4 regions of the Allocoprococcus similis genome follow, and region 1 is predicted to be linked to each of the others. Evidence: riboswitches for the same ligand, from Rfam matches in the RefSeq annotation. Region 1 holds a riboswitch; each other region holds the start of a gene.
What was found. A riboswitch is a leader RNA that binds a small molecule or an ion and turns the genes downstream of it on or off. The one in region 1 is predicted to bind thiamine pyrophosphate.
Positions count from the first base shown of each region.

Region 2: linked by a shared signal. The riboswitch ahead of ACYQ5K_RS08260 (TenA family protein) and the one ahead of thiS (sulfur carrier protein ThiS) in region 1 are both predicted to bind thiamine pyrophosphate.
Region 3: linked by a shared signal. The riboswitch ahead of thiD (bifunctional hydroxymethylpyrimidine kinase/phosphomethylpyrimidine kinase) and the one ahead of thiS (sulfur carrier protein ThiS) in region 1 are both predicted to bind thiamine pyrophosphate.
Region 4: linked by a shared signal. The riboswitch ahead of thiW (energy coupling factor transporter S component ThiW) and the one ahead of thiS (sulfur carrier protein ThiS) in region 1 are both predicted to bind thiamine pyrophosphate.

Region 1 is NZ_BAAHSG010000003.1:8,264-16,007, forward strand. It holds gene ACYQ5K_RS01230 (sugar-binding transcriptional regulator) at 1-696, opposite strand, end outside; gene ACYQ5K_RS01235 (carbon starvation CstA family protein) at 936-2,630, opposite strand; TPP riboswitch at 2,931-3,035, shown strand; gene thiS (sulfur carrier protein ThiS) at 3,293-3,490, shown strand; gene thiF (sulfur carrier protein ThiS adenylyltransferase ThiF) at 3,497-4,138, shown strand; gene ACYQ5K_RS01250 (thiazole synthase) at 4,165-4,941, shown strand; gene thiH (2-iminoacetate synthase ThiH) at 4,954-6,168, shown strand; gene ACYQ5K_RS01260 (thiamine phosphate synthase) at 6,161-6,724, shown strand; gene ACYQ5K_RS01265 (ABC transporter ATP-binding protein) at 6,805-7,734, opposite strand; gene ACYQ5K_RS01270 (ABC transporter permease) at 7,706-7,744, opposite strand, start outside.
Region 2 is NZ_BAAHSG010000016.1:112,173-119,916, reverse strand. It holds gene ACYQ5K_RS08280 (NUDIX hydrolase) at 446-931, opposite strand; gene ACYQ5K_RS08275 (HAD family hydrolase) at 934-1,590, opposite strand; gene thiE (thiamine phosphate synthase) at 1,580-2,221, opposite strand; gene thiD (bifunctional hydroxymethylpyrimidine kinase/phosphomethylpyrimidine kinase) at 2,233-3,036, opposite strand; gene ACYQ5K_RS08260 (TenA family protein) at 3,033-3,707, opposite strand; TPP riboswitch at 3,931-4,030, opposite strand; gene ACYQ5K_RS08255 (IS1634 family transposase) at 4,256-5,983, shown strand; gene ACYQ5K_RS08250 (relaxase/mobilization nuclease domain-containing protein) at 6,134-7,543, opposite strand; gene ACYQ5K_RS08245 (CD1845 family protein) at 7,632-7,744, opposite strand, start outside.
Region 3 is NZ_BAAHSG010000038.1:777-8,520, reverse strand. It holds gene cytX (putative hydroxymethylpyrimidine transporter CytX) at 1-900, opposite strand, end outside; gene thiD (bifunctional hydroxymethylpyrimidine kinase/phosphomethylpyrimidine kinase) at 905-1,717, opposite strand; TPP riboswitch at 1,930-2,040, opposite strand; gene ACYQ5K_RS13655 (peptidylprolyl isomerase) at 2,079-2,597, opposite strand; gene ACYQ5K_RS13650 (hypothetical protein) at 2,679-3,305, opposite strand; gene ACYQ5K_RS13645 (DMT family transporter) at 3,360-4,226, opposite strand; gene ACYQ5K_RS13640 (DMT family transporter) at 4,242-5,171, opposite strand; gene ACYQ5K_RS13635 (TetR/AcrR family transcriptional regulator) at 5,300-5,890, opposite strand; gene proC (pyrroline-5-carboxylate reductase) at 6,136-6,930, opposite strand; gene ACYQ5K_RS13625 (GntR family transcriptional regulator) at 7,231-7,744, shown strand, end outside.
Region 4 is NZ_BAAHSG010000018.1:42,449-50,192, reverse strand. It holds gene metG (methionine--tRNA ligase) at 1-827, shown strand, start outside; gene ACYQ5K_RS09485 (hypothetical protein) at 975-1,235, opposite strand; gene thiC (phosphomethylpyrimidine synthase ThiC) at 1,440-2,750, opposite strand; gene thiW (energy coupling factor transporter S component ThiW) at 3,024-3,530, opposite strand; TPP riboswitch at 3,672-3,779, opposite strand; gene ACYQ5K_RS09470 (hypothetical protein) at 3,954-4,244, opposite strand; gene ACYQ5K_RS09465 (TatD family hydrolase) at 4,451-5,212, shown strand; gene rsmA (16S rRNA (adenine(1518)-N(6)/adenine(1519)-N(6))-dimethyltransferase RsmA) at 5,246-6,130, shown strand; gene ACYQ5K_RS09455 (TIGR00266 family protein) at 6,120-6,803, shown strand; gene ACYQ5K_RS09450 (citrate/2-methylcitrate synthase) at 6,915-7,744, shown strand, end outside.

The DNA of each region.
Region 1 (7,744 bases):
CTCTTCTTCTTTCAGATATCCTGCCCGGCATACTGCATTCTGCACGCCATAGGCTCCCATGGTGATCAGGAGTGTATTGGCTTCATCTCCATATTCCAGCACCTTCTTTACATTGGAATCACTGACGAAAACGTCCTTTATCTCTTTTCTGTCTACCAGAGCCGGACACATCATTGCATACGGCTTCGCATCCCACGCCTTTGCAAAATTTTTCGCAATTTCTGTTGAATAGATATTATTCTGTAAATTGCTGACTCCACCACACAACTGCACAACTGTCACATCTGATAGATCTTCTTTCTGGCTCAGGAAATTCGACACAGAATATACCGTATTCCCCCACGAATATCCAATTATATCTCCATTTTCCACAACCGATTCCAGATATTCTGCCGCCGCCTTTGCCACCGCTGTCAGCTTTGGAAGATTACTTTTTTTCGGCACAATGATAACCTTCTCAAGGCTACCCTTTTCCCGGAGTCTTCTCTCCATCTCCAGTTCATACCCCTTTGGAGGCACAACCTTGAACTGGACGATTCCCATCTCTTTTGCATCCGTCAGAAGTCTGGATACATACGGTCTGGAACAGGCAATTTCGCTCGCGATCTCCTCCTGGCTCATGCTGTCCTCGTAATACATTCTTGCGACTTTCACCAGCAACTCCGTCTTTTTATCTCCATAATCCTTTTTTTCCATATTACATTAACCGCCATTTCATCCTTTATTTCCACGGGCATCAAATCCAGTCTCCAGATTTACCTGGATCTTCTTTGTCTGCTGCAGGACCAATTCTCTGCCACTTGCAGATAAACCCCTGTTTTACAAAATCTACCCAAATCATACCACATTTTCAAAACTGCGGTATATATTTTCATAAAAAAAGAGACAGCCCGTCATTTCGACAAGCCATCCCTTTTCGTCATATTTTATAAATCCTAAGCTTCAGACTCTTTCTTAGCTCCAAAGTAAGCCTTCAGAGAATTGATCACAATAACAAGTCCGAGTGCCATCAGCAGGATTGCGATGATCAGCTGAAGTCCTTCTACAAGGAAAGTAGCGGAACCTGCTGCATATGCTTTTACAAGTCCGATGGTTCTCTCTACCAGTGCGGTTCCTGTTACACAAAGCATGATAATCAGCGGTGCAAACAGCATCTTGTTGTTTCTTCCTGTTACCTTCATGAATACACAAAGTGTTACAAGTACCAGTGCGGAAAGTAACTGGTTGGCTGATCCGAACAGTGGCCAGATATTTGCATATCCGATACGTGTCAGAACGTAAGCACATAACAGAGTCACGATTGTTGAGAAATATGTATTGCAAAGGAGTTTTCTCCATCCTTCTGCATGTTCCATATCATCTACGCTGAAGAGTTCCTGGAAACTCATACGTCCGATACGAGAAACGGCATCCAGACTGGTAAGTGCAAGTGCAGATACACACATGGTCATGAAGCACTGTGCAATATAAACCGGGATTCCGAACATCTCGAAAAATCCTGCGACACCGCTTGAGAATACCTGGAATGGTGTTCCGGCTGCCGGTGTTCCGTCTGCCGCTGCAGCTGCACCTGCTACGCAAAGTGCGATGATTGCAAGAAGACTTTCCAGAACCATTGCTCCGTATCCGACCTTCAGCATATCCTTTTCATTGGATACAGTCTTAGATGATGTACCTGATGAAACAAGGCTGTGGAAACCAGATACAGCACCACATGCTACGGTAACGAACAGGATCGGGAACATATCTCCCAGTGTATCGTTGTGGAAACCTGTAAATACCGGAAGGTTCATGGTTGGATGTGCAACCAGAAGTCCCAGTGCAGCTCCGGCGATCATACCGATGAACATATAAGTTGTCATGGTATCACGCGGCTGTTTTAAGATCCACATCGGAAGTACTGCTGTAAAGAAGATATATACAAATGTGATGTATGTCCATGTATCTTTTGTTGCTGTGATCGGTGCCAACATACCAAGACCAAGAGCAGCTACAGTAAAGATAAGACCGACAACTGTTTCTTTCCATCCGTGGAACCGGAACTTTTTCTGTACCAGACCGAAGATCATGGCAAATACGATAAACAGCAGGGAAATGGTTCCTGCAGCTCCGTTTGTCTTTGCTGCATCTGCAAGTTTTACGACACCGTCTACTTCTGTGTAAGCGTTAAATGTACCTGCAACCATATCTGCAAATGCTGCGATTACAAGAAGTGTAAACAGCCAGCAGAAAAGCAGGAATACTTTTCGTCCGAATTTACCGATATATTTTTCGATCAGAAGTCCCATAGACTTTCCTTCGTTCTTTACACTGGCATACAGTGCACCGAAGTCTGTAACAGCACCGAAGAAGATACCTCCAACGATGATCCACAGGAATACCGGAACCCATCCAAATACTGCCGCCTGAATTGCACCGGTAACAGGACCTGCACCTGCAATTGACGAAAACTGATGGCTGAATACGGTCCATCCGTCTGTCGGAACATAATCCTTTCCATCTTCAAATTTCTTTGCCGGAGTCTCTGCTTTTGGATCGATTCCCCACTTATTAGCGAGCCAGCGGCCGTAGAATACATATGCACAGCTAAGAAGTACTGCTGCGATCAATACGATAACTAATGTATTCATACTAATCCCTCTCTTTCTCTTCCAGTTAAAATAATTAAGTTTTAATAAGATAAATAAAAATTTTATTAAATTATTATAGTGGTGTTTTAACTCTTTAAAGTTCATTTGTCAATGGACTTTGTGCAATTTCGGCACGTTCACATGATTTTTTAGAGTATACTCTGTTTTTTTGTGCATTTTTCCATGCTCCGTGTTACAAAAACATATGACCGTTCTGTAAAAGCACTCCTGTAATATGCCCGGATATATTTTTATATTGATATTGACATTTTTCCTCAACCGAACTATACTGAACTTCGTAAATGAAACGGGGAGCTTGTTTGACAGGCTGAGAGGAAGTTCAGAACTTCGACCCATATACCTGATTTGGATAATGCCAACGTAGGAACGTATATTTTGATGATAACGGGAGATACATTGGTATCTCTCTTTTTTTGATATGCGGCGTCAAATACCATCAGCATACTCTGATGGTATTTGAGAAACAGGATTTCCTAAAATAATATGAAATTCTACATTCAACCAGGGTTTACACGAAAATGAATAAGGTAAAGTTGAGATTGGGCGAGAGTTCATGAAGGGGTACACCACCACGGGTGTAATTCTTTGTGGACTCTTTTTGCATTTTTAAGAACTTTTCCGTTTTGAAAGGAGGTTTTTCCATGATTACAGTTAATGGTAAAGAAGTTACTCTGACCGGGCCGCTTAGTGTTGCGGATTATCTGGAACAGAACAATTATCAGATTAAACGGATCGCCGTTGAAATGAATGGTGATATTTTACCAAAATACAGCTATTCTGACACCATGCTCAAAGACGGGGACCGTCTGGAAGTTGTAAGTTTCGTAGGAGGAGGCTAAAAAATCATGCATCATACACTTACAAAAGAAGAAATCTACACCGCCCTTGACGAGCGACATTCCCCGGAGACGCAGAAGCTTCTCTCGGCAGGAAATGTAGCGATTGCAGGGCTTGGCGGCCTTGGCTCTAATGTTGCTTATGCGCTTGCACGGATCGGTGTTGGTCATCTTCACCTGATTGATTTTGACGTAGTTGACATTACCAATCTGAACCGCCAGCAATATTTCATGGAGCATATCGGAATGTACAAGACCGATGCCCTGAAATCCCTGCTTCTGAAGATCAATCCGTATCTGGATATCCGCACAGACTGTGTAAAAGTTACGGACGATAATCTGCAGGAATTATTTGCAGATGCCACAATTGTCTGCGAAGCTTTTGATAATCCGGAAGCCAAAGCAATGCTGGTCAATGGAATTCTGGAACATTGCCCAGAGAAAAAGCTCGTATCCGCAACCGGAATGGCCGGCTATGGAAGCAGCAATACTATTATCACAAAACGGATCATGAAAAACTTTTATCTGTGTGGTGATGGCATGACAGCACCAACTTACGGTCATGGACTGATGGCACCGCGTGTTGCCATCTGTGCCGCACATGAAGCCAACATGATCACACGGCTGATCCTCGGTGAAGAAGAAATTTAAAAACATAAGAAAGAAGGAACTTTATTATGAGTACAAATGAAGATAAGTTTATCCTGGGAGGTCATGAATTCACTTCCCGTTTTATCCTCGGATCCGGTAAATTTTCTCTGGATCTTGTAAAAGCCTGTATCGAAAAAGCAGAAGCTCAGATCATCACACTTGCCCTGCGTCGTGCAAATGAAGGCGGTCTTGCAAATATCCTGGACTATATTCCGGACAATGTAACCCTGCTCCCAAATACATCCGGTGCACGTAATGCTGAGGAAGCAGTCCGTATCGCCAGACTTTCCCGTGAAGTCGGATGTGGTGACTTTGTAAAGATTGAAGTCGTTCATGATTCCAAATACCTGCTTCCGGACAACTACGAAACCATCAAAGCAACAGAAATCCTTGCAAAAGAAGGCTTTGTTGTCATGCCGTATATGTACCCGGATCTGAATGCTGCAAGAGCACTTGCCGATGCCGGAGCTGCCTGCATTATGCCGCTCGGCTCCCCAATCGGTTCCAATAAAGGACTCAGCACAAAGGATTTCATCCAGATCCTGATTGATGAGATCGATCTGCCGATTATCGTTGATGCCGGAATCGGTCGTCCTTCCCAGGCTTGTGAAGCCATGGAAATGGGAGCTTCCGCTGTTATGGCAAATACTGCTATCGCAACTGCAGGAGATGTTCCTGCCATGGCAGAAGCTTTCAAGAAAGCCATTGAAGCCGGACGCAGCGCTTATCTTTCCGGACTGGGACGCACCATTGAAAGAGGCGCAAGTGCATCCTCACCTCTGACAGGATTCTTAGAGGATTAGGAGGCAGTCAAAATGGAAAAATCACATATCAACGAAAGTATTTTAAGTGAGGAAATTCTGGAGGACCAGAAAAAGAACCGGATCGATCATATGACCTATCTTCCGGGTATGGAGGATATTGGTTCTGACGTAATGGATCAGGTAGTGGGCGCCATGAATGCTTATGATTATGACAAATATACGGAAGCAGATGTAAAGCGTGCTCTTGCACACGACATCCGTACACCGGAAGATTTTGCTGCTCTTCTTTCTCCTGCTGCTCTTCCGCTTCTGGAGGAGATTGCACAGGCTGCCCAGGAAGAGACGCGTAAGCATTTTGGCAACAGCGTTTATATGTTCACACCGATCTACATTGCCAACTACTGTGAAAACTACTGCATTTACTGTGGTTTCAACTGCCACAACAAGATCAACCGTGCCCAGTTAAATGACGAAGAGATTGAAAAAGAGATGGCTGCAATTGCCAAGACAGGACTTCAGGAAATCCTGATCCTGACCGGTGAAAGCCGTAATAAATCTACTGTCGAATATATTGGAAATGCCTGCAAGATCGCAAGAAAATATTTCAAAGTCATCGGTCTGGAAATTTATCCGGTTAACTCAGATGAGTATGCATATCTTCATGAATGTGGTGCAGACTATGTAACCGTTTTCCAGGAAACCTATAATTCCGATAAATACGAAACTCTGCATCTTGCCGGTCATAAGCGGATCTTCCCTTATCGTGTTAATGCACAGGAACGTGCACTGATGGGCGGAATGCGTGGTGTCGGCTTTGGCGCCCTACTTGGTCTGGACGATTTCAGAAAAGATGCTTTTGCAACCGGATACCATGCTTATCTTCTCCAGAGAAAATACCCGCATGCTGAAATCGCATTCTCCTGTCCTAGACTTCGCCCGATCATCAACAACGACCGGATCAATCCGATGGATGTCCATGAGCCACAGCTTCTCCAGGTAGTCTGTGCTTACCGTCTGTTCATGCCATTTGCAAGCATTACGGTATCTACCAGAGAATGTGCTCGTGTAAGAGACAATCTGACACAGATTGCTGCAACCAAGATTTCTGCCGGAGTCAGCACCGGAATCGGAAGCCATGTGGATGATATTGAGGATAAGGGAGATGACCAGTTCGAGATTTCTGACGGACGTTCCGTAGATGAGGTTTATCAGGCACTTCTTTCCAACAATATGCAGCCGGTTATGAGTGATTATATCTATGTATAGAGATCTTATTGCCGTAACAAACCGCCATCTCTGTTCCCGTCCTTTTACAGAACAGATTACCCGTGTCTGTCAGCTGCATCCGAAAGCTCTGATCCTGCGTGAAAAAGATCTGCCGGAAGAGGAATATTTTTCTCTTGCCCGGCAGGTGAAAGAAATCTGTGAACAGTTCGAAGTTCCGTTTATTCCGCATTTTTATCCAGCTGTTGCGAGAAAGCTCGGCTGTGACAGGCTGCATTTACCGCTTCCACTTTTGCTTGAAAATCCGAAAGTGGTTTCCAGCTTTCATACTATTGGGACTTCCATCCATTCTGTTTCTGAAGCAGTCGAAGCGGAAAAGCTGGGAGCTTCCTATCTCACAGCAGGACATATTTATGTTACCGACTGCAAGAAAGGGCTCCCGCCACGGGGACTTCCATTTCTGCAGAATGTATGCCAAGCTGTGCAGATTCCGGTTTATGGCATTGGCGGAATCAAAATTGATGAAGCACAACTGCACGAACTGAAAAATGCCGGTGCTGCAGGAGGTTGTGTGATGTCAGGGATGATGCACGTCTGACCGGTCATTCCTCAAAATAAAAAGGCACTATGCAGGGTAGCACATCAAACTGATATTGTCACCTTGCACAGTGTCTTTCTTTATTTCACCCGAAGCTGCACTTCTTTTCCAGCTTCTACTTTTATATCTCTGTCTGTCCGTACAATAATATGTTCATGGTTCATCGTTTCAATGTAATACTGCCTGTAAAATCCCAGAAATTCTTCCTGTCTTACAATTCCTTTCACAGAACCTTCTGCTACAAATTCCAGTTCCTCCGGTCTGCAGCATATCGTATTTCCCCGGATATCGGTAAACCGGTTCGATATTCCAAGAAAATCTCTTGCGAAATCATTCTGCGGATGCAGATATACCTCTTCCGGCTTTCCAATCTGAACCAGCTTTCCCTGATCCATAATAGCGATCTGATCTCCAAGAACCATTGCCTCTTCCTGGTCATGCGTTACAAAAACCATTGTGATCTCATATTTCTTCTGGATCTCCCGGATTTCTTCCCTCATTTTTACCCGGAGTTTCGCATCCAGATTACTAAGTGGTTCATCCAGAAGAAGTACCTTCGGCTTTGTGATCAGCGATCTGACCAGTGCAACTCTCTGCTGCTGTCCTCCGGAAATTTCCCCAATTGATGCCCCGGCATATTCTTCCATATCTACTATTTTCAGATATTCCATACCCATTTCTCTGGCTTCTTTTTTCCGGATACCGCGGAACTTCAGTCCGTATATCACATTTTCCAGGACACTCATATGTGGAAATAATGCATAGGACTGAAAAACAGTCGATACCGGGCGTTTTTCCGGGGCCAGTGTAGTGATATCCTGACCATCAACCAAAATCTGTCCTTTATCTGTTTTTAAAAATCCACTTATCATTTTGAGTGTTGTCGTTTTCCCACAACCGGATGCCCCTAACAGACACAACAGTTCTCCCTTTGGAAGGGAAAGTGATAAATCTTTTACTACTTCTTTTTCACCAAAACTTTTACTTATGTTTTTCAGTTCTAAATACACGTTTCTTTCG
Region 2 (7,744 bases), on a different contig from region 1:
GGTGGGGAAGAAATCTCTAATAGATATTCCACATTGGCCCGAACATTATGAAGTTCTTTCATATCATTTTTGGCCTGCTTATAGGCAGAATAGGCTTTCCGTTTTTGTTCCAGAAGATCGGTGTATTCCTCTCGGAGAGATTTGACAGAGGGGAGCTTTTTGATTCCCAGTTCGTCAAAATGATTCTTCGCTGTCTGGTGCAGTAAGATTTCCGCCTCATGTGCAACACGGAATTAAAAGGCTGAGCGCCAGCGGAAAAGATACCTCCTGTCTACGCATTTAGGGCGTTAAAAGTCCACGGAAATCAAGGGTTTTTCCGCATGGCCGGCAGGCAGGTGGATAAAGTTATCCTGTTCCCCGCAAAACGGGGTTCTAAATGCGGGAAAAAGGACAAAAAAGAAGCGCCAGATGCAGAGGCTTTGATACCTCTGCGCCCGGCGCTTTTTCAGCCTATTAGCTGATCTACATAGGTAATTAGAGGGTGCAGATGTTTCAGGCGAAACATCTCAAATAACTTATCTGGATTTACCCATTGAACATCCACAACTTCTGTTTCCTGTAAACGCATTTCTTCAATCTTTATATCCTTATGAAATAGCCAAACATCGTAAAAATCCTGCACATTTTCCCGTCTGCTCTGATAAATCAATTTTTCACTTCCGGGAGTAAGCAGTATTCCTAATTCTTCTTTTACCTCTCGGATTGCTCCTTGTAAACTGGTTTCCCCGGAAAGTACAGAACCACCCGTACATTCCCAATAAAGAGGGTATTGCTTTTTCGGATGCCGCTGTGATAAAAGATACTGCCCCTGCTGGTTGACGATCCATACACTCACAGATAAATGATACAGCCCTTTGGGTATGATTTCTCCACGGCACACTGTTATTCCAGACTTTTCCCGTTTTGCATTATATAAATCCCATTTTTCCATTTTCATACCTCTTTGTGTGGGATCGGTGCTTGCCGAAAATCAAGTAAGTAAATATCCGCAATCCTTTCTATTTCTGTACGCTGATCTGCGGAATACTTATCATAAATCCCGCCTGCTAACATACGGGCTGCCTTTGCGCTTTTAATTGCTGGAAGCACATCATCAAACACAATACAGTGTTCAGGTGCAACCCCTAATTTTCTTGCGGCCAATTCAAAGACATCCGAATATTCTTTTCCCCGCTGAACCTCATCTGTTGAACATAGAGCGTCAAATAATTCTAAAATAGAATTGTTCTTTAAGCATGGAATATAGAGCTTTTCCGGCAACCCCGTAGCAACTGCAAGTTTTATTCCATGTTCTTTTAAGCGCAGAAGATAATCAAGGGCATGGGGCAGCAGACCGACATGGTTACTGTATTCCTCGACCGCCATATTATTCCATTCCTCAATAATTCCCTCTACCGTTTCCTGCAATCCAAAAAGATCAATGGTATATTGTGCGGCTTCCTCAAAACTCCTTGCACATATTTCAGTTACATAATTTTCCGGGACAGGAAGATTTCTCTTTTTCAAAAACTGAATATCTATATGCTCCCATACATCCATTGAATCCAGAATTGTTCCATCTAAATCAAAGATTGCCGCATTAAAATCCATGTTTCTTTTCCTTTCCGCAAAATAAATCTTTCAGTTCCGCAGCAGCAGCTTTTATATCGGACTGCGCTATGATGGCAGATACAACAGCCAGCCCGTCAATTCCCATGGGCTTGAAACGCCCTGTATTTCCTTTATTGATACCGCCAATAACAACGATCGGCAAAGAAACGGCTGTGCGGATTTTCTGTAATTCCTCCATTGATACAGAATCAGCGTCGGTTTTAGTTCCAGTAGGGAACATTGCGCCAACTCCCAAATAATCTGCACCATCCTGTTGTGCCTGTATTGCTTCTGCAATGGAAGATGCAGATACTCCCAACAGCATATTTTCCCCAATTACTTTGCGGACGGCAGCCGCAGGTAAATCATGCTGTCCAATATGTACCCCCGTAGCCTGCACAGCCATTGCAATATCTATCCGGTCGTTTATGATAAGGGGAATATGGTATTTATCCGTAACCTGTTTCACGGCAACAGCCTGATTGTAAAATTCTAATGAGGACAATTCTTTTTCTCGGAGTTGTATCATTGTGCAGCCTCCTAAAATTGCCTGTTCTACCGCTTCTGTCAGGCTATCGCAGCTCATTAGTTGACGATCAGTAACAAGATAAAGTGTATAATCAAAGTTCATTTTGCACCTGCCTATTCTTTAGATAAACCATGCTGATACAATTCGTAGAAATGGTGCGTTGGGCCACAGCCTTTTCCAATCGCAAGAGAGTGTTCGATTGCCATTGTGACATAAGCCTTTGCAGATTCGACTGCAAGCGGAACACTTTTTCCCTTTGCAAGCTGGGAAGCGATTGCAGAAGAAAAGGTACAGCCTGTCCCATGAGTATTTTTCGTATCAATGCGGGATGTTTCAAAATGGTAGAAATTTTCTCCATTAAATAGGACATCAACAGCATTTCCTATATGATGTCCACCCTTGACAACAATCGCCTTACAACCCATGGCATATATTTTTCTTGCGGCAGCCTCCATATCTGAAACTGTGGAAATCTGCATATCTGCTATTTTCTCTGCCTCTGGAATATTCGGAGTAAGTACATCGGCCAGTGGAATTACTGTGTCTATCAAGGTGGAAACCGCCGTAGGATTCATCAATGGGCAGCCATTTTTGGCATACATAACCGGGTCGATTACGACATTTTGGGGCTTATATTGTAATAGTTTCTTTGCCACCGCTTTCATACATTCTGGTGTAGAAAGCATACCGATTTTTACTGCGTCCACTTCAATATCTTCAAATACGGCGTCAATCTGTTTTTCAATCATATCCGGGGTAATATCTTGGATGTCGATAACACGGCTGGTGTTCTCTGCAACAACAGAAACAATAACACTCATTCCAAATACACCGTGAGCAGAAAAAGTTTTCAAATCAGCCTGAATACCTGCACCTCCGCTGCAATCTGATCCGGCAATGGACAATACTTTTTTCATTTTGCATTTTCCTCCATTCTCTCGTTCCGATAGGCCATCTTCCAAAAAGCAAGCTCTAACAAACTTGCTTTTTCAAAAATATCAGCCAGATACTTTTTATTTGCTACTGATAACCCGGCACATTTATGCTCTGCAAAAGCAGACCATTCTTTGCAGCTTTCTGCATATTGTTCATCCGCATAATCTTTGATAAAGTCCCAATATCTTGACTGTCTGCTTGTAGGAACAGCCGCCAATTTGCGGAATATATAGCTGTAACTTAGCATACAGGGAAGAACCGCCATTAAAATTTCTTCATTCTTTCCATGTGACGCAATCTCAAACATGAAATCAATGTAATTTTGATTTTCAGGCAGAGGAGCGATCAGTTCAATATCATTATCCGTCATGCAAAATTGCTTTAGATAATCCAGACGCACTTCTGATTCCGTATCATTTACAAAATTCAGCATGGAATAGTAAAGCTGAATTTCTCTTAATGTATCAGCATGAAAAATTGCCTTGCCGTATATACGGGCATAGTTTTTCAGATAGATACTATCCTGAATCATATATCTCTTGAACTTTTCAAGAGGTAGCTTTCCAGTTTGCACTTCCTGCACAAATGGGGTAGCTGCACATTCTTCCCAAATGGGGATGTTGCGGGTTAAAATGTCTTTCATAAATGCCATGTTTGTTCCTCCTAAAATAAAAAAATAGAGCCTCTAAAACAATTAGAAGCTCTTTCAGACGCAATACGAGCGTAAGAAATTGCTTCCCTACGCCGGTATTAGCCGACAGGTCCAGAGGTCAGGTCTTACCTTTTTCAACTTGTTCAGTTCCCTCGCAAACACATATCATATCTTATTCAATTAAAAAGGACATTCCCAAAACAGAGAATGTCCAAAAAATACGAATCTGTATTCTTTAGCTCCCTGCGTTGGTATTAGCCAACAGGTTCAAAGGGTCAGGTTTTAACCTTCTCAACTACAAGGTAGTCCCCCTGCTTGAGTATTATTATAGTTAAGAAGTCCCGGAAAGTCAAGGTCTATAGAATTCAAGTTAGCAAACCTTATTGACGGGATTTTTCTGTGCTGCGCTGCGCGGGAGTTTGACAGTTGAATATCAAGAAAAGTACTTGCAGGTCTTATAAAACCTGCATTTTTTATGTCAATTTTTATGTTTTATATGCTGTTATTTTATGTTATTGTGTGTTATAATAAGCATTGGAGGGGTGCTTATGAATCTACATATAACAAAATCCAAAAATGCAGAATCCTTTTATATTGCAAAATCTTATACCAAAGCCAATGGCAAAACATCCTCTGTCATTGTCCGTAAACTCGGCACTTTGAACCAGCTCATTGTCGAACATGGGCCAACCAGGGACGACGTTCTTGCATGGGCAAAAAATGAAGTTAAGCTTGAAACCGAAAAATATAAAAAAGATCAGCAGACAAAAGCTGTCCAGATAACCTTCCATTCTGATCATAAGTTAGATTATGGCCAGCAGGTTCTCTACCGTGGCGGTTATCTTTTCCCACAGACTTTTTATTACCGCCTCAAGCTTGATAAGATCTGCCGGAAACTCCGCGATAAATATAAATTTAAGTATGATATCAACGCGATCCTATCTGATCTCATCTATGCCAGGATCTTAGAACCTGCCAGTAAACGGTCTTCCTATAAAACAGCTTCTGAATTTCTGGAAAAACCATCCTACCAGCTGCATGACATCTACCGGGCACTCGACGTTCTTGGAAATGAATGTGATTTTATCCAGTCGGAAGTTTATAAAAACAGTCATCTTCTCGGAAAGCGAAACGATGCTATCCTGTATTATGACTGTACAAACTATTTCTTTGAGATTGAGCAGGAAGATGGGGACAGAAAATACGGCAAAGGCAAAGAACACCGTCCTAACCCGATCATCCAGATGGGGATGTTTATGGACGGTGATGGGATACCTCTTGCTTTTTCACTTTTCCCCGGAAACGCAAATGAACAGACTTCCCTGAAACCGCTGGAAGGAAAAGTCCTCCAGGACTTTGGCTGTACAAAATTTATTTACTGCAGTGATGCCGGACTTGGTTCCGAAGCCATCAAAAAGATAAACCATGTCGGTGAACGTGCTTTTATTGTCACCCAGTCCATTAAAAAGCTGAATAAAGATGATAAAAAATGGGCTCTGGACAAGACCGGCTTCAAACGCGTATCAGATGATATGCCTGTTGAACTTTCAGAAATCCCGGAAGACGATAACGGATTGTATTATAAGGATGAGCCTTATACACCCCACACGCTGCACCAGCGTCTGATCGTAACCTATTCGCCTAAATTTGCAAGATATCAAAAAACAATACGTGATCTTCAGGTTGAACGTGCCAAAAAAATGCTGCAGTCAGGAAACATAAAAAAAGAACGGAGAAATCCAAACGATCCGGCACGTTTCATAGGAAAGACAGCCGTAACGGAAGACGGTGAAGCCGCAGACATCCGCCATTATCTGGACACAGACAAAATCGAAGATGAAGCACTTTATGATGGAATGTATGCAGTTACTACTGATCTGTTGGATGATGATGTAAAAGACATCCTAAAAGTCAGTGAAGGGCGTTGGGAAATTGAAGAATGTTTCCGCATCATGAAAACGGATTTTGAAGCAAGACCTGTATTTGTCCATGCTGACGCACGCATAAGAGCACATTTTCTCATCTGTTTTCTTTCCCTGGTGATATACCGGTATCTTGAAAAAGATCTGGGACAGGATTTTACCTGCGAGATGATCCTGGATAAGTTGAAGTCCATGAATTTCGCAAATATACAGGATCAGGGATTTATCCCACTTTATACACGCGATAGACTGACAGATTCCTTACATAAGATCTGTGGTTTTGATACAGATTTCAAATTTATCACCAAAAGCCAGATGAAAACCATCCAGAAAAAAAGTAAAGGAAGGGAATAAAATACTATAGTTTAAAACAACAGTCAAAATCGCTACAACGCCTATATTTTCTGGCGTTGCAGCGATTTTATTTTTTGAAACTGTCAAAAACAGGATTATAGTTAAGAAGTCCCGGAAAGTCAAGGTCTATAGAATTCAAGTTAGCAAACCTTATTGACGGGATTTTTCTGTGCTGCGCTGCGGTTGTGGTGGGGAAGAAATCTCTAATAGGTATTCCACATTGGCCCGAACATTATGAAGTTCTTTCATATCATTTTTGGCCTGCTTATAGGCAGAATAGGCTTTCCGTTTTTGTTCCAGAAGATCGGTGTATTCCTCCCGGAGAGATTTGACAGAGGGGAGCTTTTTGATTCCCAGCTCGTCAAAATGATTCTTTGCCGCCTGGTGCAGCAGAATTTCAGCTTCATGTTCTGTTCGGAATTTTTTGCTGTACCCGGCTTTGCGATATTCTACATAGACAGCCCGCGTTTTCGCATAGTTTACGATCTGTTTTTGCAGCTCGGCATTGGCGTTCATTTTTGACTCCAGATCTTTGATCTGAACGGATAAGGTATTGAAATTAGTGGTAGTGGCGTTGGCTTTTTCCAGAAGATCCTCATAACCCATATCGCCATGTTCTTTTAAGTAGAGCACTGCCTGAGAAAGCTGCTTTAGGTTGAACACTTTTGCCCAGCGCTCATAACCAGGGCCCTTGCCGGAACGGATTGCAACTTCAATATCAACCAGCAATCCAACTTTGGAAACCGTTTTTTTAGAAAAGGCATGGCGGGGTTTTACTGTCCGTGTACCGGCAATCCGTTCTTTGATGGCTTGTTCTGTATAATCGCCTTTGAGCGTATCGCATCGGGTATAATTTTCTTGTCCCGGAACTCGGAACCGAAGATGTTTTCTTTCACGGTTGACTTCCAGCCCAGCAGTTTCCAGCTTCTGTAGAAGTTCCTCAAAATCTTTTGGCTTTTCCTCTAATGCAGCATCAATAGCAATGCGTATCTGCTCCTGAAAGGAAGGCTGCTTTTTATTCCCCAGCCATGTGCCATAATGCTCCCGGCTGGGTTTCGGATTTTCTACAATCGAAAGTCCATGTTCCAAACACAGCTTGTCATTCATTCGCCGGATTGCCCAGGTAGAACCCCAGAAGTTGCGAAATTTTTTCTGACAGTCCAGTGTAGTAGAGTTGATAATGATGTGATTATGGACATGGTGCTTATCCACATGGGTGCAGACAACAAAGGCATGGTTTCCTTTTGTGAGCTTCAGTGCCAGCTCCCTGCCGATCTGATTAGCTTCTTCTGGCGTAACTTCGCCGGGCTTAAATGCCTGACGGAGATGGTAGGCGATCACATCATCTGCACCCTGATTTCTGCCGGTCAGATTTGCATACTGTCGTTTGGACAGAAGAAACTCTGCATCAGCAAGCCGGGTATCACACTCATAGCCATAAATGAATTTTCCAAAATCGGTTTTCTGCGGATTTTCTACATAATCAATAATATCTGAGATCGCAGTAGAGATATTCCGACCTTTTCCTACATGCAGAGGCATCAGTCTTGTGGTCGCTATTTTCGTCACCTCCTTAACTTAATTCCAATCAGAGAAGTTATAATTGCAGAAAAAGAGCGGGGCTGCCTATGCGCCCCGCCAAATCTGCTTAACCAAATATAAAATCCTTTAAGGCACTGTTTGCCCCGCCAATGATCCCTACCAGCCATGCAGCCGCCAGAGGCAGACCGTATGGACTGATAAGAAAGGCGATCATAAGCC
Region 3 (7,744 bases), on a different contig from region 1:
ATAAACGATCGCTCCGATCATTCCGATCACAGTGACAACAATTGCTGCATATTTCCCATTGATTTTTGAAAATACTGACTCTGATGAAATTCCTGCTGAGTAAGCATCCAGAAAAGTCGTCGTAACGGTAGAAAATACAATGATCAGAAGTCCTGCTATTCCAAGTCCGGCCTTCACCATGATATTTGCAATATCAGACTCTCCTGTGTAAATCGCGGCGTTCATACCGATCACATACATCCAACAGCTGACAACTCCATAAACAACGGCACTGACTGCGGTTGCTTTTACCGGTTCTTTTGCTTCTCTTGTATAGTCACTGATCAGTGGCAGCCAGGAAAGTGGCATGGCAACGGAAAGCTCTACCGCTGCACCAAACGTCATGGCATCTCCACCTGCGCCTGCTACCGATCCATCACCAAAGATCACTTTGCTGAGTACCAGTGTCAGGATAAATAAAGCAGCCATTGCAACCGTGTTGATCTTGCCAAGATTTGTGATTCCGATCACAATCCATAAGATGATCAGTGCACCGATCACCAGACACCATACCCATCTGCCGGTATGAAGAACACCATTTGCTGCAAGTGCCCCATCATAAATCATAATCGCTGTCCAGCCAACCAGCTGCAGCACATTCAGGAAGGAGAAGAAGACTCCTCCTTTCTCGCCAAAACTCATTTTTACTGTTTCCATTGCACTTCGTCTGGTCTTTCCACCAATTACTCCGGCAAGGAAAAGCATCGTGCATCCTATGATATGACCAATAATAATCGCCAGAACTCCTTTTCCGAATCCAAGAGGCGCAAAATAAGTACCGGTCAGGATCTCTGCAAGGGACACGCCTGCCCCAAACCAGATCAGTCCATTTTCAAAGATAGAGGTTCCCTTTTCATTCATACTTCTATTCCTCCACTTTGCTTTCTGTATATTCATTTTTAATTGCAAATCCATGATTCATCGGACCACTGCCTTTACCAAGATCCAGCATTGCTGCAAGTGCTCCGGAAATGTATTTCTTCGCACGTTCTACTGACTCATCCAGATCATATCCTTTTGCAAGATTTGATGCGATCGCACTGGATAAAGTACATCCTGTTCCGTGCGTATTCGGATTGTCGATCCGCTCTCCGTAGAACCACTTATATCCACCGTCTCTCCACAGCAGATCATTGGCATCATTCAGCTGATGCCCTCCCTTACAAAGAACTGCACAGTGATATTGGGTGCCGATCTCTTCTGCTGCTTTTATCATATCCGCCTGCGACTGGATTTTCATACCTGCAAGCACTTCTGCTTCCGGGATATTCGGAGTCAGAACGGTTGCCATCGGAAGCAGGCGGCTCTTCAGCGCATCAATCGCTTCCTCGCTGATCAGTCTTGCTCCACTTGTTGCTACCATAACCGGATCAACTACAATATTTTTCGCATCATATTCTTTTAATTTGTCTGCGATCTTTGTGATCAGACCACTTGAAGATACCATTCCAATCTTCACTGCATCCGGGTAAATATCCGTGAAAATATTATCCAGCTGTTCTCCCAGGAATTCCGGCGTTGCCTCCATAATTCCTGTAACTCCGGTTGTATTCTGTGCAGTAAGAGCCGTAATTGCGCTCATAGCATAGACTCCGTTACTGATCATTGTTTTGATATCTGCCTGGATACCTGCTCCTCCGCTTGAATCGCTTCCTGCAATTGTAAGTGCTGTTCTCATTTGACTCTCTTCCTCTCTTTTTCCATAATTCTGAATATTTTGTATAAAAAGAATGTGCCTTGGCACATTCTCACGCCGAGCACAGTTGCCTGCGACATGCTTCATCTTCGTGCAAGTACGCATCTCCGGCACGTAGTGCCTTTTTTTCACAGGAAGTTCCTTCATAATTTCCTATGAAAAAAAAGAAACACCTGCCATGCACAAGTGTCTCTTAAAAAATCAATATGACTTCCTACGACGGCATGATCCGTATCAGGTAAAAAGGGTCGAAGCTCTTTTGCTTCCTCTCAGCCTGTCTTTCACCGACTCCCCCGTCTTTATTATTCTGTCTCTCCAAATGTTGTCTGCTTTGTAACTCCTGTTAGACTCTCTCTGGTTCTGGATAAGCCTCTCCAAAAGTCTCAACAGTCACTTTTTTCATCTTCTGTTCTTCCAGCGGTCTGTCACTGTAGTCTGTTGCCGTCTCAGCAATTTTATTTACAACATCCATACCTTCTGTAACTTTACCAAAAGCTGCATATGCACCGTCAAGATGTGGTGAAGTCTTATGCATGATGAAAAACTGTGATCCTGCTGAATCCGGATGCATTGCACGCGCCATCGAAAGAACGCCCGGTTCATGCTTCAGATCATTTGCAAAACCGTTCTGCTTAAATTCTCCTTTGATACTGTATCCAGGGCCACCCATTCCGGTTCCATCCGGGCATCCACCCTGGATCATGAATCCACTGATGACACGGTGGAAGATCAGTCCATCATAGAATCCCTTATTTACAAGAGATACAAAGTTATTCACTGTATTCGGTGCGATTTCCGGATATAATTCCGCTTTGATCACATCGCCATTTGCCATTTCAAATGTTACTATTGGATTTGCCATTTTATACAATCTCCTTTTCATTGATTTCTCTACCTATTGTAACGGAACTTTTCCCGTCCGTAAATAGTTTTTAGAAAGTCTTTATACATTTTCCAGACGATATCCGATCATACCGCCCTTTTCTTTTTCTCCGGTATTCCAAAGTTCTTCCAGGTTCAGCCAGGTTTCTTCCCCATAGGTCGCAACCCGGATCCAGAATCCGTCCTCTTTTTCTTCATAACCGATCACCAGAAACCAGTGCCAGATAAAATCCTCAAACTTCTCTTTATTCTTGTGCCGGAGCATCAGATACGGGATCGGTATCTCCTTTCCGATCTGCTGTCTGACAAACTGCTTTGCCTCCGTCACCGTATGCTCCCCGGAAAATTCTTTCATTTCCGCAGAAACACAAACTCCACCATCTTTCTGCTTATCCTTCAGATATTTGCGGAATCCGTCCGTATACAGATATAATTTGTTAACTCCATTGATCCGCGGTCTCAGATAAGGCTTCATGATCTGGCTGTATTTTTTATATTCCTCTTTATTCAACTTCCATGTATCAAACGGATACAGGCTTTTCATCCCAAATTTTCTTGCAAAATAGATACAGCTGTCGCATGCAGTTGCCGCAGCGCAGCCACCCACATGCATGACCACATTGGTAAACCAGTCCTGATTTCCGCCAAATTCACCGTCTATTGTAAAATATTCCAGTTCCTTTTTCATGCCAGTCCTTCCTTTCTGTCCTTCTGCCAAACCTTCCTGCCAGTGAATCTTCGGCTATTTTTCTTTCTCTTCCGGCTTCAGTGTCGATAAGAAAACTGCAACCAGAATGATCACACCACCAAGGCACTCCCGGAAGCTTGGAACTTCTTTCAAAAAGAGAAATGCACTCAGAGTTCCGTATACCGGCTCCAGTCCGGACAGAATCCCCGCTGTCCTTACCTTGACCGTCCGAAGCCCACCGATAAATAAAGAATGTGCAACCGCAGTGAAAATAATTCCCAGCATCATCAGAACACCCGCATCTGCCAGTGTGATCACCGGCTTTAACACAAAAAGTGTCGGAATCAGAACGATCGTCGCTGTTCCCTGTTCATAAAGGGACACCAATGTCGCCGGGTATTTACAGGAAAAACGCCGGTTCATCAGTGAAAGCACTGCATAAGTAAACGCGCTCAAAAGTCCCCACAGAACTCCCTGTGTGATCTGATTGTCCATCTGAAATGCCGGTACGATAAAGAAAACTCCGACCAGCATCATCAGTGTACAAAATACATCTGATTTTTTCAGTTTTTCATGAAACAGATATGGCTCCAGAAAAATTACAAATACTGGAAATGTAGATACCGTAAGCGTCCCGACAGCAACAGTCGAACTCTGAATCGACTGCATATAACTGCTCCAGTGTACCGCAAGAACCATTCCGGCTCCGATCATCCAAAAATAATCACTTTTCTCCTCCAGGCGAATTTTCTGCTTCTTAAAACGCAGAAAAAGCCAGAGGAAAATGGATGAAAAAAACACTCTTCCAAGTACAATGATCACCGCCGGCAGATCTACCAGCTTTGCAAAAAGCCCTACAAAGCCAAACAATGCAACAGCAATATGTACTGAAATTAACCCTTTCCCCTGACTCTCTTTCATATAAAAATCCTTTCTTTATGCCTTCTTTTTCGGTAATGACAGGATTGTAACTGCTCCGATGATCCCCACAAAGCCAAACAGATCCATCCATGAAAATGCACCTCCCATGAACAGGATTGAAATAACCGTTGCGGTCAGCGGTTCTATCGATGCAAAAAGACTTGCTTTTGTTCCTCCGATCAGCCGGACACCTTCCATGTAGCATCCAAAAGACAGCACGGTTCCAATGATAATCACGACTCCCACACACAGCACGGTCTGCCAGTCCCAGATAATTCCCTGTATCGTCCACGGTCTGACAACCGGAAGTAATAAAATTCCACTCACTAGCATCGCCCAGCCAACAATCTCAAAGGTTCCATACTCGTTCATCAGCTCTCCCGGAAGCAGATTGTAGAAGACGGTTGCCACTGCTGAAAGAAGTCCCAGAACCAGCGTTATTTTTGAAATACTGAGTTCTGTCAGATTCCCGTGAGTAGCAAGAAGCACGGTTCCTGCAAACGCCAGAAATAATGCAGTAAGCTCGGTACAGTTCGGCATTTTCCGATTACGGATGGCAAGATATATCATGATCATAACCGGCGCTGTATACTGAAGTACCGTCGCAATACCGGCATTGGAATCGTCCACCGCCATATAGTATGTCATCTGGCATGCAGCAATTCCGATCACGCCATAAAGGATCATCCGAATCGCATGTCTTTTATTTTTCCATACTCTCCAGGTATCCTTTCCCTGCTTTCTGTATACAGCCGTAAGCAGGATAATTCCTACAATAATAAGTCTTACATTTACCAGCCACTGTGCTGTCATTCCTCTGTATACAAAAGAATATTTTCCAAACACTCCTGCCAGTCCCCAAAATATTCCACCCATAATGGTAAGTGCAGTTCCTCTTAAGTTCTCACGGCGGTCAAACTTCTCCGTAAGTTCTGTTTTCCCCATTTGTAATTTCCTCTCAAATCAACTCTTCAAAATTAGACTCTGACACGTTTCCCTGCATCTGGCTCTTACCTATTGCAATGACTATCCAGCCCAAAGTTGTCTACATGCCGGAAACTTCTATTTTTAATCTATTCTGCCTCGTTTACCCGGAAATGTTCCATCAAAACTGGCATATACTCTTTACTATATTCTCCAAGAGAATAGTTTCCCCTGTTCAGACACCAGTCCGATACCAATGCCCGCTCACAAAGTGAATAATATTTTGTAATTTCCTGAATACTCTTCTCTCTGCTGATCTGGTTGCGCACATGTCCTTCTTCAATAATCCGGCTGATCAGTTTATAATAAGTACGGTTCTGATCCAGAAGATTACGGTCTCCCTTTGCGATCAGCTGTGTCGAATACAAAGATGATAACAATGCGACATCAATTTTCTGCTCCATAAATGAATGCGAACGGTAATTGAGATACATCAGTTTATCAAAACTGTTCATTTCCGGATCCAGTTCCTCTTCAAGCTTTGCATAATTCTCATCCAGAATAGTTGATAATGTATCAAGCAGAGAATCTTTACTGCTGAAATAATAATAGAACGATCCTTTTGATGTCTCAGAAAGACGGATGATATCATCTACTGTCGTATCATCATATCCTTTTTCATAGAACAATTCCCATGCGGCATCTACGATCCGCCGCTTTACATTCTGTTTTGCTGCCATCTATCTACCTCCTGTGGTATCATGTTCCTCATAGACCGCTTACAGCTATTCGACATCTGCGGTCGTCGCTTGCGGCATTCTTCCTCTTCGCACGAATGCGCATCCCCGACACGCAGTGTCTTTTATTTCACAGGAAGTTCCTTCGAATTTTCCTATGAATAAAAGAAGGACCGGCTGCGTCATACGCCCCGGTCCTTCTCAGGTTTACGTGGACATGTTTTTCCCCGTAAACAAGTATATCGTATCTACATTCCTTTTGCAACATCAACACAGGCCTTCATTGCATCAATGATCGCACTTCTGAATCCGTGTTCTTCCAATACACCTACGGCTTCAATCGTTGTTCCTGCCGGTGAGCATACCATGTCTTTGAGTTCTCCCGGATGCTTTCCTGTTTCAAGAACCATCTTCGCACTTCCAAGAACTGCCTGTGCTGCAAATTTGTATGCCTGTGCTCTCGGCATTCCCTCTGCAACAGCGGCATCTGCCATTGCTTCGATAAACATAAATACATATGCCGGTGAACTTCCGCTTACTGCAACAACTGCATCCATCATATGCTCTGTCACAACTTCTACTTTGCCAAATGCAGAAAGGATCTTGCATGCATAATCAAGTTCTTCTTTTGTTACATACTCATTCGGCGTGGCAGCTGTCATACCTTCTCCAACCATAGCCGGAGTGTTCGGCATTGTACGAACAATCTTAACATCTTTTCCAAACTGTTCGGCAAGCCATGCAAGTGTCTTTCCTGGTGCGATCGTGATAATAAGTTGTTCCGGTCTTACCAGATCTTTTACTTCCTGAATGACATCTGCATAAAACTGTGGTTTTACAGAAAAAATAACAACTTCTGACTTTTCAATTACTTCTTTATTGCTATCGGTAACATTGATTCCATAAAGTTCTTTTACTTTTTCGCGGCCTGGTGCAAAAAGATCTGCTCCGATGATTTCTTCCGGTTTGAATACGTTACTTTTAATAACGCCTCCCATAATTGCTCCTGCCATATTACCTGTTCCGATAAATCCTAATTTCATAGTCTTTCTCCTCCTGATGAACTTAAAACCTTATACATTTTCATTTTTAATTTGTATACAATCTTTAAATTTGTATACAAATTTCTTTCTGCATTCAATGTATCACTTCCCCTGTTTAAAGTCAACATTTTCACAATAGAAAATGCCGTTTTCCGTCGAAAATACGTGCACCATTGTATACAATCACCAGTCTGTACTCTTATATTAAACGCGACTTTACATATACCCAATTTTGTTTTTTACAAACCCCGTTTTAATGTGTTATACTTAATATATTCACCAGACAGAGGGGGATTTCACATGGCTGAAAAAAGGAAATCACTTGCCGATCAGGCTTATGAAATTATCAAAAATAATATTATGAATCTGACTTATCCACCAGGAATGCCTCTTACAGAAGCACTTCTGACAGAAGAACTTGGTATGAGCCGTAATCCGGTACGCACTGCACTCAAAATGCTGCAGTCTGAAGGTCTGATCGTTACCGATTATTATAAATCCATGACTGTAAAAGAAATCACCGATAAAGATATCAATGAACTTTATCAGCTCCGCGAACTCTTAGAGGGCAGTGCATTTAAACTGATCTTTGAAAGTGGAAAAGCAGAAGAATATTCCTATCGAATTGAAGAAAAAGTGGTACATATGTGTGCGGTTGCTTCCGATGTTTATGAGTGGGAGCTTGCTGATACGCAGATGCATCTGGAAATTGTCAGCATTTTCAATAATGACCGGATCACCAAATTCTACGAATCCAATTTATCAGAGCTGGTAAGAGTGGGTATGTATTCGCTGAAAAACGGCATGCGGATCG
Region 4 (7,744 bases), on a different contig from region 1:
TTGTAAACCGTACTATTTCTATGACAAATAAATACTTTGGTGGAACTGTGACAAATAAAGGTGTGACAGAAGAAGTAGATGCAGATCTGAAAGCTGTAACAGAAAATACACCGAAGCTCGTAGAAGCAAAAATGGAAGAACTGCGTGTGGCAGATGCGATTACAGAGATCTTCAATCTGTTTAAACGCTGCAACAAATATATTGATGAGACAATGCCTTGGGCACTTGCTAAGGATGAAAGTAAAAAGGACCGTCTGGAGACAGTACTCTGGAATCTGATCCAGAGTATTTCCGAAGGTGCAAAACTTCTGGAATCCTTCATGCCGGAAACATCAGAAAAGATTCTTGCACAGCTTGGTGGCGGAAATGTAACTGACAAACCGGAAATCCTGTTCCAGAGACTCGATCTGGAAGAAGTTATGAAAAAAGTAGCAGAACTTCATCCACCAGTTAAAGAAGAGAAAGAAGAGGAAGAAGAAGGAATCGACATCGAAGCAAAACCGGAGATCACTTTTGAAGATTTTGAAAAGATGCAGTTCCAGGTAGGTGAGATCATTTCCTGCGAGGCAGTGAAGAAATCTAAAAAACTGCTCTGCTCACAGGTTAAGATCGGAAGCCAGGTAAAACAGATTGTATCCGGAATCAAAGCACACTACACACCGGAAGAGATGGTAGGCAAGAAGGTTATGGTTCTTGTGAACCTGAAACCTGCAAAACTCGCCGGAGTGCTTTCAGAAGGTATGCTGCTCTGCGCAGAAGATGCAGATGGAAATCTTGCGCTGATGACACCGGAGAAGAAGATGCCGGCAGGAGCAGAGATCTGTTAATTAAAACGGAGCAGACAAGTCGTGAGGCAGATTGGGAATATCTGCCTGATTAAAAAAATAAGAGATCAATATATCACAGAGATTGCTGTGATGTAACAGAAAAAGAGGAAACGACCACAGATAATGTAGTTGTTTCCTCTTTTGGGATTACTGTGTGTTATCGGAAGTGTCGTGAGTCGTTTTATCAGAAGTCTTTACGGAATCTGTAATACTTTCTTCACTGCTCAGTTTTGATTCTAGTCCTGCATTCTTTTCCTTGAGTGTAGCAAGCTGATTGTTCAGCTCCAGAGTCTGCGAATAGAGTTTCTTATTTGACTGATGCAGCGTATGTATTCTGCACATAGAAAAAATTAAAAGAATTGTTAAAATGATCAGTGCCACATCTTTCCACATTACTTTATTTTTCATAAAAATCCCTCCCGCTATATCCTTTTTTCTTGTGTAATTATTATACATCAAACAAAAAAATTTACCATTGTCAAAGTGCTATATTTTATAGAACAAACAGAGCAAAAATTGGGCAAAAAGAAAAGAACTGAAAAATACAGTTCTCTTCTCATTTACACCAAAAATGTGATAGAATTTTCTGCTCTACACGGGAAAGTTCTAAGTTTACAGAATATCAATATATTCTCCAGCCAGCGCCTTATTCATACTTCTGACCGCACAGAATTTACCACACATACTGCAGGTATCGCTATGGTCATCTTCCGGTTTACGGCTGTCACGGATGGCTTTTGCTGTCTCCGGATCGAGAGCACATGCATACTGTGCTTCCCAGTCGAGGACGCGGCGGGCATCCGCCATCTTGTCATCGATATCACGCGCATGTGGGATTCCTTTTGCAATATCAGCTGCGTGAGCAGCGATCTTGGAAGCAATGATTCCCTGCTTGGTGTCATCTACGTTTGGAAGTGCAAGGTGTTCAGCCGGTGTGACATAGCACAGGAATGCGGCTCCGCTCATTGCAGCAACAGCGCCACCGATGGCTGCAGTGATGTGGTCATAACCCGGAGCGATATCTGTTACCAGAGGTCCAAGTACATAGAAAGGTGCACCCATGCAGATGCTCTGCTGTACTTTCATGTTCGCAGCAACCTGATCCAGCGGCACATGTCCAGGACCTTCTACCATAACCTGTACATTGTGATCCCATGCACGCTTGGTCAGTTCTCCGAGGCGGACGAGTTCTTCAATCTGGCACACATCAGTAGCGTCAGCAAGACATCCCGGACGACAGGCATCACCAAGGGAAATGGTAACATCATATTCTTCGCAGATGTCGAGGATTTCATCGTAATGCTCATAGAATGGGTTCTCTTCTCCGGTCATGCACATCCATGCAAAGACAAGACTTCCGCCACGGCTTACGATGTTCATTTTACGTTTATGCTTTTTGATCTGTTCGATGGTTTTTCTTGTGATTCCACAGTGAAGAGTGACAAAGTCAACGCCATCCTCTGCGTGAAGACGGACAACATCAATAAAATCCTGTGCAGTAAGAGTTGCCAGGTCTCTCTGATAATGGATGACACTGTCGTAGACCGGTACAGTTCCGATCATAGCCGGGCACTCGTGTGTCAGCTTCTGACGGAATGGCTGGGTATTACCGTGACTGGAAAGATCCATAATTGCTTCTGCACCGAGATTAACGGCACTCATAACTTTCTGCATTTCAATATTATAATCTTTGCAGTCGCGGGAAACGCCTAAGTTGACATTGATCTTGGTACGGAGCATACTTCCGACACCTTCCGGGTCAAGGCAGGTATGGTTCTTGTTGGCACAGATGGCAACCTTGCCTTCTGCGACAAGCTGCATCAGCTTTTCAACAGGCATATGTTCCTTTTTTGCTACGGTTTCGATTTCCGGAGTCAGAATTCCTTTTCTGGCAGCGTCCATCTGGGTTGTGTAATTTCTCATGTTGTTTTGCCTCCGTTTCTTATTGGTTTGTGAGTATCACAAAAATCTGGCGTCAGCAAAACACGGACAGCGTACACGAAAAAAACCAGACACAGCCTGATGGGTACACTTCCAGTTCGGAATGATAGAATTGCTAACGCCTTTGTCGGAAAATTTCCGGCAATGAACAGGATTTTATTTGAAAATCTCTGCCTTTTATTACGCGATACAAGGTGGTGTCCCCGGTGTAACGCGGTTTCATTTACAGCAGAGTGCTGTAAAAATGAACGATGATTATGCTTCGCGGATCTGAGACATAACGCCGCCTTTTTCCAGAACTGTGATCAGGATGAAAGCAAGGATGCTTCCTGCGACAGTGGAAATAAGGAATGGAACGACATAAACGAAAAGTCCTGCCGGCGCAATTCCCATCAGATACAAAGCAACCGGATAAGCGGCAAGTGCGCCAAGGAATCCGGTTCCGATCGCTTCGGCAAGGCAGGTAAGACTTAAGATGTGGCATTTTTTGTAGACAAGACCACAGCATAAAGCACCGACCATGCTTCCCGGAAAAGCCATAAAGCTTCCGAGACCGAGCAGATTGCGGAGTAAACTTGCACAGAATGCAATGCCAACGCCCCATGCAGGACCAAGTGTTACGGCGGCAAGAATGTTGACCATGTGCTGTACCGGAGCGCATTTGCTTCCGGCAACCGGTACGCTGATAAAGCTTCCGACGATTGCAAGCGCGGTGAGAACACCGGCAAGTGCGAGTTTCTTTGTTGTATTATTTTGTTTCATAGTAGAGTTCTCCTTCCTTTTAAATAAAAAAGAAACCCCACACCTGAGTGGAGTTCCTGCTGTCCGTAATCACTGAACACATCATCTTCGTGTTCCTGATATGTCATGTAAAAAAATAAGAGATGCGGAGGCATCTCTATCAAATACATGGTATACATTCCCTCCGTTGGCATTATCCAAATCAGGTTACAGGTCGGGACAAATAAATCCCCTCTCAGCCGGTAATCTCCAGCTCCCTGGTACATATGAACTTGTACAAGTAGAATTATAGCGCGGCAAGCCGGATTTGACAAGAGGAAATGAAAAAGTATCTCAGAAAAGACATTGTGCAGAATCAGAGTAGATTTTTGTATAATAAAAGACGGACAGAAGGTTCTGCCCGTCCGGAATTTCATTACCGTCTTATGTAGAATACAGCAGAGATTAGCTGAGTTCTACCTTTAAAGCATCTTCCGGTTTGAATTCATTGTAAAGGTCATAGATGTTGTGTCCGGTAGACTCGCTGAGGACACGGCCTTCCAGAGAGTAGCAGCGGATGAAACGCTTTTTGTCGATTGCTGACCAGTGCTCTACATCCCAGCTCATGTATCCGTCTTCGTCAGACTTCTTTTCTTTCAGGTATACATCAACCTGACGTCCTTCTACCATAATGTCTACAAGTTTCTTTGTGTCGGCTTCCAGCTCGACATTGTTTACAGTGTCAAATACTTTCATTTTAAAATCCTCCTATAATATCTGATCAGAATCTTCAGAAATATATTCCCCATACATTTGCAGATGTGATCTATTTGCACTATCTATAGTATACATAGAAGAAACCGGATAAGCAAGTAAAAAAAGTGACTATTCAGCGGCTAAGAATGTGTGGTATACTTAGAACATCTGAGAGCAGTCAGTAAAAAGAAAGCGAGACGAGGAAAATGATATTTGATACACATGCACATTATGATGATGAACAGTTTGACGAGGACCGGGATGAGCTTTTAAAATCTATGTCGGATCTTGGAGTCGGAACAATCGTGGATGTAAGTGCGACTTATGAATCCTGTGAGAAGGTTCTGGCACTTGCCGGAAAGTATCCATATGTTTATGCTGCAATCGGTGTGCATCCGGATGAGGTTGGAGAACTTAACGAAGATAAGATCCAGCATATGAAAGAACTCTGCCGTAACAAAAAAGTGGTTGCAGTCGGAGAGATCGGTCTGGATTATTATTGGGATAATGAACCGCATGAGGTACAGCAGAAGTGGTTTATCCGGCAACTGAAGCTCGCGGGAGAAGTAAAAAAACCAGTAATCATCCACAGCAGGGAAGCTGCCGCAGATACCATGTATATCATGAAAAATTATGCACAGGGGCTTGGCGGAGTTATTCACTGCTATTCCTATTCGCGTGAAATGGCTGAAGAATATGTGAAGATGGGATTCTATATTGGAATCGGCGGAGTCGTCACATTTAAGAATGCAAAGAAATTAAAAGATGTCGCAGCTGCAATCCCGATCGAGAAGATCGTGCTGGAGACAGACTGCCCGTATATGGCACCGGAGCCGTACCGTGGCAAACGGAATCAGTCTTCTTATATCCGGTATGTGGCTGAGAAAATTGCAGAGTTAAAAGAGATGAGTCTGGAAGAAGTGATTGCTGTGACAGAGAAAAATGCGAGAGATCTGTACGGCATCTAAGACGCAGGCAATGAATAATCAGGAGAATAACAGATGAAAACACCTACACTTGGAAATCCGCAGAATACCATTGAGGTTCTGCAAAAATATAATTTTAATTTTCAGAAAAAATTCGGACAGAACTTTCTGATCGATGAGCATGTGCTGGATAAGATCATTCGTGCAGCCGAGATCACAAAGGATGATTACGTATTGGAGATCGGTCCCGGAATCGGGACGATGACACAGTACCTTGCCTGTGCGGCAAGAGAAGTAACTGCAGTTGAGATCGACCGTGCGCTGATTCCAATTCTGGAAGACACGCTGAAAGAATACGACAACGTATCGATCATCAATGAAGATATCCTGAAGGTGGATATTGCAGCACTTGCAAAGGAGAAAAACGGAGGACGGCCGATCAAGGTGGTTGCGAATCTTCCATATTATATAACGACACCGATCATCATGGGCTTATTTGAAAGTCATGTGCCGCTAGAGAGTATTACGGTTATGGTTCAGAAAGAAGTGGCTGACCGTATGCAGGTAGGACCGGGAACAAAGGATTATGGTGCACTTTCACTTGCTGTACAGTATTATGCTGAACCGTATATTGTTGCAAATGTACCACCGAACTGTTTTATGCCGCGTCCGGCAGTCGGCTCAGCAGTAATCCGCCTGACAAGACATCAGAAACCTCCGGTAGAGGTTATGGATGAAAAGCTGATGTTTCGCCTTATACGGGCATCCTTTAATCAGAGAAGGAAAACTTTGGCAAATGGCCTTAAGAATTCAGGAGAGCTGAATCTTTCGAAGGAAGTCATCACTGCTGCGATAGAGAAACTCGGAAAAGGAAGCAGTGTCCGAGGAGAAGCACTGGATCTGGAAGAATTTGCCAGACTGACTAATATTATAAAGGAGGAAATGGAGCATGAGGTATGAAATCAAGGGTGATACCCTTCCTGTAGTGATCTGCTATCTGGAAGCCGGCGAGCGGATGATCACAGAGCGGGGATCCATGGCATGGATGTCTCCGAATATGAAGATGGAGACTTCGACAAATGGAGGATTTGGAAAAGCATTTGGAAGAATGTTTTCTGGAGAAGCGATGTTCCAGAACATTTATACCGCACAGGGAGGGAATGGACTGATCGCATTTGCATCCAGCTTTCCAGGTTCGATCAAGGCATTTGAAATCGGACCGGGGCAGGAATATATTTTTCAGAAAAAAGCATTTCTGGCAGGTGAGCCGGGAGTAAATCTATCTGTTCATTTTCACAAGAAAGTGGCTTCAGGACTGTTTGGAGGAGAAGGATTTGTTCTGCAGAAGGTATCCGGAAATGGAATTGTATTTGCAGAATTCGATGGACATGTGGTAGAATACGAATTACAACCGGGTCAGCAGATCGTGATTGATTCCGGTTATCTGGCAGCGATGAGTGTAACATGCCAGATGGATATCCAGACCGTGCCGGGACTTAAGAATATTGTCTTTGGCGGAGAAGGATTATTTAATACGGTTATTACAGGACCGGGACATGTATGGCTTCAGACAATGCCGATCAGCAGTGTGGCAGATTCACTGAGACCATATTTTCCAACAAGTAGTAAGTAGTTTATAAATAAGAAGAAGGGACGGGGGACGATGCTAAAAGTGCGTGTTTCCGTCCCTCATTCATACTTTCTGCAGTATTTTGCAGAGCGTTTAACAGAAAGGAGCAGGTGTATGACAAATTCAGTGAACAGTGCGAAAGATCTGGATAGTATTCTGTTTGATATTTCGCCAAAAATCAAGGAGCTTGCCGGATTATGTGAAGCGAATACCGGGATCGACAAAGAACTTTTTGTAAAGTATGATGTAAAAAGAGGTCTCCGTGATTTGAACGGAAAAGGAGTTCTTGCCGGACTTACCAACATTTCCGATGTATGTGCCAAAAAGATTGTGAACGGCGAAGAAGTTCCGTGTGCCGGTAATTTGTATTATCGAGGCTATAACATCAAGGATCTGGTTCGTGGATTTCTGGATGCGGATCATTTTGGATATGAAGAAATTGCATATTTACTTCTTTTTGGTGAACTTCCGACGGCTGCACAGCTGGATGGGTTTCATGAGACACTGACGGAGAGAAGGACACTTCCGCCGAATTTTGTGCGAGATGTTATTATGAAGGCACCGAGCCGTGATATGATGAATAATATTTCAAGGGCGATTCTGAATCTGTATTCTTATGATGAAAAAGCTGATGATACCTCGATCCCGAATGTTCTCAGACAGTGCCTGAACCTGATCAGTGAATTTCCGATGCTGATGGTCTACGGATATCATGCATACAATTATCGTCAGGGCCAGGATATGTACATCTATGCACCGGATCCGCAGAAGTCCACTGCGGAAAATATTCTGATGATGCTTCGTGAAGACCGACAGTATACGGATCTGGAAGCAAGGATCCTGGATATGGCACTTGTGCTGCATATGGATCACGGTGGTGGAAATAACTCTACATTTACCACCCACGTTGTTACCTCGTCAGGAACAGACACTTATTCTACAAT